DNA from 4 places in the Streptomyces sp. cmx-18-6 genome. Region 1 is predicted to be linked to each of the others. Evidence: riboswitches for the same ligand, from Rfam matches in the RefSeq annotation. Region 1 holds a riboswitch; each other region holds the start of a gene.
The links. A riboswitch is a leader RNA that binds a small molecule or an ion and turns the genes downstream of it on or off. The one in region 1 is predicted to bind cyclic di-AMP.
Positions count from the first base shown of each region.

Region 1 (2,191 bases):
CCGGGACGCCGACATGCTCTGCCCGGTGCGCGGGTAGTCATTCAGCAGCCCGCACTGGAGGAGCCGATGCGGGGCCAGCCGTCCGACCTGGAGATCTACGCGCGCGAACTGGTGCGCACCCGCGAGATGTTCACGGCCATGCTGGTCCGGCACACCGGCCGGACCGCCGAGCAGGTCACCGCCGACATCGAGCGCGACACCATCCTCGACGCGAGGGCCGCCCGCACCCATGGGCTGGTGGACCATGTCGTGGAGAACCGCTAGGGGACGTTCCGCGACTCGGTCGACAGGACGCCCCCTCACCCCCAGCCGCCGCACGACGCGAGGTGAACCGCCCATGGAGCCAACGGAGTTCCCGCCCCTGCCCGCACTGACCCGCGCCGAGGGCGAGTTCATCGACTGTTACCTGGCGGTCCTGGACCAGGTGGGCCGCATCAACCCGGCGCGCGGCAGCGACACCTACAGCGCCCTGAGAGCCGCTCAGGCCCTGGCCTCCGGGGCGGCGGCCCTGCGCGACGCCCTGGCCCTGATGCACGAGCGGGGTGAGCGGCAGATTCACGCGGCGACGCTCGCGCGGGCCCTGCGGGTGCTGGACGGCGAGCGTCGGGCGGGCCGGGTCGCCATGCCTCCGACCCCGAACTGAGCCGCTCCGCGCGCCGGGAGCGCATAGAGGGTGTGCCGGCGGATCGCGCCGTGCGACACGCCCGGTCCCGCGATCGATTTTCCTCGCTCGTTCGGCGTAGGAGTTCACCCGCGCGAGCGATGGCTCAACTTGCGTTCCCCGCGTGGGCCGTACTCGAAATGCGCCCTTTCGTCGCTGGTACGAGGGTGTGCGCCCGGCTCGTCGGCGGGCGCGAATCCGCCCTGTCCACTCGAACGGATCAGTGGTGAGGAGACTCACAAATCACCGTTTCGACTCGGAAATCCGGCACTTGGTGGGTCAAGATCCCTGGGACGACAAGCCCCCGCCACCGCGGCGGGGCGGTCCGGGTGGACGCCGAGTCCTGCCGCCTCCCGGATGACTGGTCGACAGGAGTGGATCGGCAGGAGTGGAGGACCCGAGCACAACGGGCCGACCGGGAGACCGGGAAGCCCTCGGGGTGAAGCCGCGTCAAGCGGCCGGGCAACTTCGCCAGCCCGAACCCGACAGGTCATCCTTCACAGGCGGCTGACGAAGGGTTGCGCATGTCTGCGCAGGTTCATGTCCCGTCTCTGTTCGCCCGCTTCGGTACGGCATCGGTGCTCACCCTGGCCGTGACGTCCTCGATGCTGGCACCCGGCCTGGTCGACGACGCCGAGGCCGCCACCCACTCGACGAAGGCGCTGAAGGTCGCCGCGTCGAAGAAGGGCTCCCCTTACAAGTACGGGGCCGCCGGCCCCAACCGTTTCGACTGTTCAGGGCTGACTGTCTACTCGTTCAAGAAGGTCGGCAAGAAACTTCCCCGCACGGCACAGCAGCAGTACAACAAGACCAGCCGTATCTCCTCGTCGAAGAGGAAACCCGGCGACCTCGTGTTCTTCCATTCGGGGCGCAGCGTCTACCACGTGGGCATCTACGCCGGGGCCGGGAAGATCTGGCACTCCCCCAAATCGGGGGACGTGGTGCGACTGGCGAAAATCTGGTCCAAGAGCGTCTGGTACGGACGGGTCCGCTGACCCACCGGCCCGACGCTCTTTCCGTGCGGGCGCTCTCTTCGTGCGGAGGCTCTCTCCGTACTCACCGCAGGAGCGGGCCGGTCACCAGCGCCAGCCCCAGTCCGGTGAGCGCCACACCGCTGCCGCCCTCGATCGCCCGGGCGGTACGCGGTCGGCGCAGCCACCGGCCCAGCCGGTCCACGAGGAGGGCGACGGCCGGGAACCAGATGAGGGCGAGAGCCACCACGAGGGCGGCGAGCACCAGCGTCCTGGGCAACGGCGGCTGCCCGTCCGGGACGAACTGGGGCAGCAGGCTGAGGAAGAGCACGGGCGCTTTGGGGTTGAGCGCGTTGGTCAGGAAACCCTGACGCAGGGCGCGCCCGAACTCCTTGGCCTCCTTGGACTCCTCAGGCGGTACCTGGTCCGGCGTACGGCTGCTCTCCTCGGAGACCCGGCGCCGGACCGCGTACAGGGCGCTGATGCCGAGGTAGAGCACGTACGCCCCGCCGAGCAGTTGGACGGTGCGGAAGAGCACGGGCATCGTCACGAGCACTGC
Region 1 is NZ_JAEBEP010000008.1:290,282-292,472, forward strand. Features, by position in the region: gene ACLJPL_RS20790 (ATP-dependent Clp protease proteolytic subunit) at 1-264, shown strand, start outside; gene ACLJPL_RS20795 (hypothetical protein) at 338-643, shown strand; cyclic di-AMP (ydaO/yuaA leader) riboswitch at 996-1,182, shown strand; gene ACLJPL_RS20800 (C40 family peptidase) at 1,186-1,656, shown strand; gene ACLJPL_RS20805 (LysE family translocator) at 1,718-2,191, opposite strand, start outside.

Region 2 (2,191 bases), on a different contig from region 1:
TGCTGCTGGGTTCTCGAATCGTCTGCCACAAGCGCATATCCTGCACCGTTCAATGTGACCTACGCGACCGTAATACGGGGTTGACGGGAGGTGAGATAGACCACCCGGTCAGATTTCGGTAAAGCCGGAATAAGTGGAGGGGCGGTGCGCCGCCGCGCACCGCCCCTCGATCACTTCTTACGCCCCTCGGATCAGAGGGAGACGCCGTGCCCGCGCAGGTAGGCGATCGGGTCGACGTCCGAGCCGTAGCCCGGGCCGGTGCGGACCTCGAAGTGGAGGTGCGGGCCGGTGGAGTTGCCGGTGGAGCCGGAGAGGCCGATCTGCTGGCCGCCGGTGACGGTCTGGCCGGCGGAGACGCTCAGCGAGGACTGGTGGGCGTACTGGGAGTACATGCCGTCCTCGTGCCGGATGACGACCTCGTTGCCGTACGAACCGCTCCAGCCGGCCGAGACCACGGTGCCCGGGCCGATGGCGTGGATCGGGGTGCCGGAGGCGGCCTGGAAGTCCGAGCCGGTGTGGTAGCCGCTGGACCAGCTGGAGCCGGAAGCGCGGTACTGGGTGGTGACGTTGGCGTTGGCCAGCGGGGCGGTCCAGCCGGAGCCGGTCGCCTCGGACGAGCCGGTCTGCGCGGAGGCGCCGGAGCCCTCGGAGTCGTCCGCCGAGATGGTGTCGCCCTTGGGGGCTTCCTTCGGCGCGGCCTTGGGGGCCGGCGCGGCCTTCTTCGGGGCGGCCTTGGGAGCCGGGGCGGCCTTCTTGGCCTCCGGCTTCCCGGCCTCCGAAGGAGCGGTGGAGCCGGACGCCTTGGCGCCGATGGTGAGCTTCATGCCCGGGAAGATCAGGCTGGGGTTCTCGCCGACCGCCGAGCGGTTGTCCTGGTACAGCTTCTGCCAGCCGCCCTTGACCTGGTGCTCGGTCGCGATCTTCGCCAGGTAGTCGCCGGAGACGACGGAGTACGTCTTCGGGGAGGTCTTCGCCGTGGCGGGCGCGGACTGCGGCGCGGTGTGCGCCGCGGCCGGCGAGGCCGCCGCGGGCTTGGCGGCGGGGGCCGCCTTCTCCGCCGCGTGCGCGCCGGTGGCGCCGATCAGCGGGAGGGCGAGTACGGCGCCGCCGGTGCCCGCGGCGAGGACGCCGCGGTGGATCGGGCCGGACTTGATACGACGGTGCTTACCCTTTGCGGGCATGGGGAAGTTCCTCTCCGGCGCCTGCGAGGTGAGCTGTCGGGTTCGGGCTGGAGATGCCCGGTCGCCGTGGCGACTTCACCCCGAGCCGGTCCGGATCTCTCCGGGCCGGCGGCTTACCTGGTTCCCCCGCTCCTGCCACGCGTGAGTGGGTGGGTGCGAATTCCGGTCGGCGGCAGGATTAGGCGGTCCGCCCGGATTGACGGTGACCGTAAACGAGTCAGGACGACAGGAACAAGCCGTCGGTTGCCTTGCGGAATCATCGATTCAATTGCGCCGGGGATTTCCCGTCACACTCCGTGGATTACGGATCTTGGCTTTCCGTGCGGATCCCGGGAAACGGTCGGACGGTCATCGCCACGGACCGTCACGGATATGATCCCGCTCACCTGTCGAATCCCATCTCACCCATAAGCGGGGCATGTTCTGAGAAATACACCAATACGGACATGCCGCGAGAGTCCTCACTGACGCCCCATCAGCACAGGCTCCGTGGACGGCCGGGTCGGCGCTCGTCAACCGTGATGATTTTCCGGGGAATCGATGTCGTATCGTCACGGGAGCGCCCTCGCCGGAGAGCCGCGCCGCCACCGAAGACCCCAGGAGCCCCCGTGACGCAGCAGGTGCCGCAGGTCCCGCCGACAGAGACCGCACTGACCGGAGTCCGCAACTTCCGCGACGTGGGCGGGCTCCCCACGGCGGACGGGCGCAGCACCGCTTTCGGCCGGCTCTACCGCAGCGGCCATCTGGCGCACGCCACCGCCGAGGACGCGGCCTTCCTCGGCGGCCTCGGGCTGCACACGGTCTTCGACTTCCGCAACTCCGCCGACCACCGGCTCGACGGGTTCGACATCGAGCTCAGCGGTGTCCGCAATGTCAGCATTCCGCTCTCCGACCCCGCCGATGGGGCCGAGTTCTGGCGGCTGGTGCGCGACGGGAACATCGAGCAGCTGCGCTCGGTCCTGGCGAACGGCAAGGGCGTCGAGCGCATGGTCCACATGTACCGGTCGACC
Region 2 is NZ_JAEBEP010000003.1:287,881-290,071, forward strand. Features, by position in the region: gene ACLJPL_RS09430 (SGNH/GDSL hydrolase family protein) at 1-29, opposite strand, end outside; gene ACLJPL_RS09435 (peptidoglycan DD-metalloendopeptidase family protein) at 192-1,181, opposite strand; cyclic di-AMP (ydaO/yuaA leader) riboswitch at 1,185-1,343, opposite strand; gene ACLJPL_RS09440 (tyrosine-protein phosphatase) at 1,790-2,191, shown strand, end outside.
Region 2: another riboswitch for cyclic di-AMP. It lies ahead of ACLJPL_RS09435 (peptidoglycan DD-metalloendopeptidase family protein); the one in region 1 lies ahead of ACLJPL_RS20800 (C40 family peptidase).

Region 3 (2,191 bases), on a different contig from region 1:
AATACGGTCCCCGGACAGACCGGCAGCCCTGACGTCGGGGGGTGAGCGTCAGGGCTGCCGGGGTTCGGGGGGCGCGCCTACAACCGCGAGGGCGCACGAGAGGGCGTGAAGCGGCTCAGACCGCCAGGCTCAGACGCCCAGGCCCTTGCTGTTCAGCCACGCCGCCGGGTCCATGGCCGAGCCGCCCGCGGTGCGGACCTCCAGGTGGAGGTGGACGCCGGTCACGTTGCCGGTCGCGCCCATGCGGCCGATGGTGTCGCCGGTGTCGACCCGCTGGCCGACCGAGACGTCGATCGAGGACTGGTGGGCGTACCAGATCTCCGTGCCGTCATCGAGCTGGAGGACGGTGCGGTAGCCGTACGAACCGGACCAGCCGGCCGAGGTGATCGTGCCGCCGTGCACGGCCTTGAGCGGCGAACCGGCCGCCCCGGCGAAGTCCAGGCCGGTGTGCTGGCCGGAGGACCACATCGCGCCGGACTGGCCGTAGGTCGAGGTGAGCGTGTACGCGGAGGTGGGCGGGGTGTAGCTGGCGCGGAGCTTGGCGAGGCGCTCTTCCTCGGCCTTCTTCGCCGCCGCCTCCTTCGCCGCCTTCTTCTCGGCGGCGATCTTCGCCTTGGCCTTGGCCTCGGCCTCGTCCTGCTGCTTCTTCGCCTCGGTGGCGGCCTTCTCGGCGGCGGCGGCCTCCTCGGCGGCCCTGGCCTCGGCGTCCGCGCTGGCCTGCTGCTGCTCGGCCTGCTGGAGGATCCGGGCGCGCAGGGCCTCGCCCGCGTCGGTCGTGCCCTGCTCGGCCTCGGCGGTGGTGATGCCCGCGGTGGTGAGCGGCGCGGAGGCGGCGACGACCGGGGCCGCCTCGGCCTCCTGGGACATGAAGGACCCGACGCCGGGAAGGGACTTGGCGTCGGGGAGGTTGTCCACGAAGGAATCGGGAAGAGAGATGGAGACGGGTGCCTTGTCCTGAGCGGTGGCCATGCCACCCGCTCCGACCGCCGCTATGACGCCGACCCCGAGGACGGTGGAGCTACGGGCGAGCCCCCGCTGCTTGGCTACGCGGTGCCTGCCGCGCACGGGACGGATGGACTCCTCGGTGGGATTCCACTCCTCCCACGTCCGTTCCTCGTCACCGAAGGTGTCGACACTGAAGGGTGACGGGGCCTCAGGGGCAGGCTTGTTGGACGCCACGTGGGCGCACTCCTTTCCTTCCTTCTCGCCTACCGGGTTAGCTGACGGGTTCGGAGCAGGAAGGTCTCCTACGGGCCCCTCCGCCTCTCACGAGACGCAGGTGCCCGATTCACCCCATGTAGGTGGTTCCCCGGTTTCCTTGCGGAATTCGGCGCTCGCGCACGGCGCCGTCTCTGACGACGGCTGGGACGACCGCGCTGCGTTATCGAACGTTAATAGACGGACGGGCCCGATTCCAAGCCGTTCCTGTTGATCATTAACGGCCCCGGCACGGACTTACCGGCTACAAGCGGGTGGAAACGGGCGACTTGACGGTGGCTCGGCAACACTACTTTTTCTGACGGTATGTCAAATGTTATGCGGAGCGATGCCCTTCAGTCACGCACCGTGTCATCGCCCCGTCCGACGATCTTCACCGTGGTCCGCCGCACCGGCTGCCCCTCCGCCGGCCGGCTCACCGCGAGCAGCGCCATGTCGTCCGTGGACCGCCCTCCGGTGTGCAGCCGTACGTCGTCGGTGAGCGCCGACAGCAGCTCCTCCGGCCCCGGGAAGATCCGGCCGCGCAGCCGGGCCGCCGGGTCGTAGAAGGCCCCGTTCGCGTCCCGCGCCTCGGAGAGCCCGTCCGTGAAGGCGAGCAGCGTCGAACCGGCGGGCAGCTCCCACTCGTCGGACCGGTCGGGCCACACCCCGAGGTCCATCCCCAGCGGCAGCGCGGGCACGGACGGCGCGAGGACCTCCAGGGCCCCGTCCGCGTGCAGCAGGATCGGCTCCGGGTGCCCGCGGTTGACCAGCCGCAGCGAGGCCGAACCGGGCGGGATCTCGGCCAGTACGGCGGTGATGAACCCCTCCATGGCGTCCAGCCCGTACCGCCGTGTGCCCTCCCGCGCGAGCGCCCGCTCCAGCCGCTGCGCGACGCCCTCCAGCGACCGCTCCTGCTCGGCGGCCTCCCGGAACGCCCCGATGATCACCGCCACGGCCTCCACCGCGTCCAGCCCCTTGCCGCGTACGTCGC
Region 3 is NZ_JAEBEP010000006.1:20,493-22,683, forward strand. Features, by position in the region: gene ACLJPL_RS15540 (M23 family metallopeptidase) at 130-1,179, opposite strand; cyclic di-AMP (ydaO/yuaA leader) riboswitch at 1,191-1,343, opposite strand; gene ACLJPL_RS15545 (PP2C family protein-serine/threonine phosphatase) at 1,554-2,191, opposite strand, start outside.
Region 3: another riboswitch for cyclic di-AMP. It lies ahead of ACLJPL_RS15540 (M23 family metallopeptidase); the one in region 1 lies ahead of ACLJPL_RS20800 (C40 family peptidase).

Region 4 (2,191 bases), on a different contig from region 1:
GTTCCGGCGAGGCTCAGGGCGAGACGGGCAAGGGTGGCAAGACCGGCAAGTCGGGCAAGGTCGGTGAAGCGGGCAAGACCGGCGCGGGGGAGGAGGAAGGTGAGGGCGGCGGCGCCGACCCCTCCGCGAAGCCCTCCCCTTCGCCCGCCACCGGCAAGACCGGCGGGGCCGGGAAGACCGGCTCCTTCGAGTCCCCCGACGCCTCGCAGCCCTCCACCTCCGCCCCTGACGCCTCGAAGGGCGACCGCAGCGGCGGCAAGCACCGGGGTGCCCCGGCTCCCGAGGAGGCCGGTGCGGCGGGTCGTGAGGACGGCCCCCGGGAGTCCGGCCGGCGCGCCTCGCGGGGTGAGGGTGACGCGCGGGACGGCGGCGCGGTCACCGCGGGCGGCTACACCGTGCAGCCCGGGGACAACCTCTGGGCGATTGCTGACGCACAGGAACTTCCCCAGGGCTGGTCCGGTCTGTACGAGGCCAACAAGGACCTCCTGGGCTCCGACCCGGACCTGATCCTGCCCGGCCAGAGCCTGGATCTGGGGCTGGAGCAGGGCGCTTCGGAAGGTGCCGGGGAGCGCGTCGAGGAGCCTGCGGCCAACTGATCCAATTCGGGAAAACACCCCGAAATCGCGGGTAGTTCAGGGACCTATGTCCACTTATGCGTAAGTGAGACATGGGTCTCTTTGCTTCAACTGGCGTGTCGCGTCCGCCCGCTCGGCGTTGATCCGCTCCGACCTGCGGAAACGGTCCGTCAGGGTGAGCAAGTAAGCGCCAATTAGACTAGTATGTCCATCTTTGAATATGGGGGTTGCCTGTGTTTACGGTCGGAACCGCTCGCACCGCGGGCCCCGACGACCGTCACGCCGAATCCTGCCGGCGGCCGAAGGGAACAGACGCGTAAAGCGCCGTAGGCAGGAGCGGGGGACCCAGGTAGGCCGCCGGGTCCGGACGGGCCTCGTCGAAGTCGGAAGACTTCGGACGGGACGTACGGGACCGGCTCGGGGTGAAGTCGTGCGCAAGGTCGCACGGCCGGGCAACTCATCAGCCCGAACCCGACAGCTCACCTCGTAGGCGTCGGTGAGGAGATCGTTCCATGCTGCTTAACAGCAAGGGCAAGCACCGCCGCCCGTCCAAGGCCGTCCGTCTCGCCACCCTGGCGGGCGTCACCGGTGCCGCCGTCGCGGTGCCGCTGATGGGCGCGACCAGCGCTTCCGCCGCCTCCGTCGAGACCTGGGACGCCGTCGCCCAGTGCGAGTCCGGCGGCAACTGGTCCATCAACACCGGCAACGGCTACTACGGCGGGCTGCAGTTCTCCCAGTCCAGCTGGGCCGCCGCCGGTGGTACGCAGTACGCCTCGCGCGCCGACCTGGCCTCCAAGGACCAGCAGATCGCCACCGCCGAGAAGCTCCTCGACCTTCAGGGTCCGGGCGCCTGGGCCTGCGCCGGCGCCGGCGGCCTCACCAACGACGGTGTGGACCCGGGCGTGAACACCGGCTCCGGCCAGTCGCAGAGCAAGCCCGAGCAGGCGCAGCCCGAGCGCAAGGCCGAGCAGCCCACCACGCGCAGCGAGCAGCGCAGCGCCCCGGCGGCCCCGAAGGCCGAGAGCTCCAAGAAGACCGTCACCACCCCGACCGGCGAGAAGGTCCAGAAGGGCGACGGCGAGTACAAGGTCGAGTCCGGCGACACCCTGAGCAAGATCGCTCAGAAGGAAGGCGTCAAGGGCGGCTGGAGCAAGCTGTTCGAGCTCAACGACGACATCGTCAAGGACGCGGACCTGATCTTCCCGGGTCAGCAGCTCCACCTGAAGTAACAGCCGGCTCTCCTCCCCGGAGGGAGGGGGTCCGGCGGCACCCTCCCTCGCACGGCTCCCCGGCCCGGCGCGCTCTCCCCCCGATGCGCGCCGGGCCGGGGTATCTCCCGTGGCCGGGGTATCCCCCGGGGGCGGGGCGTCTCCCGTGGCCGGGGTATCTCCCGGGCCGACACGTCTCCCGTGGGGGATTCGTTCACCTCTTGTCGTCAGGGCTTGTTACCACCCAGTAGATTTCTGGAGTTTTGCCCCGTGATGCAGGCCCTTGGGTCCTTTTTCGTCCCAGGAGACGGGCGGTCGGCCGACTGAGGAGGCCGGGCCGGTTAGGCTCGTGTCGCAAGGCCACCGTGACCGCAGTGACCCTGCACAACCAGTGTCATATCCCAGAAG
Region 4 is NZ_JAEBEP010000009.1:103,474-105,664, reverse strand. Features, by position in the region: gene ACLJPL_RS21840 (transglycosylase family protein) at 1-596, shown strand, start outside; cyclic di-AMP (ydaO/yuaA leader) riboswitch at 888-1,083, shown strand; gene ACLJPL_RS21835 (transglycosylase family protein) at 1,088-1,804, shown strand.
Region 4: another riboswitch for cyclic di-AMP. It lies ahead of ACLJPL_RS21835 (transglycosylase family protein); the one in region 1 lies ahead of ACLJPL_RS20800 (C40 family peptidase).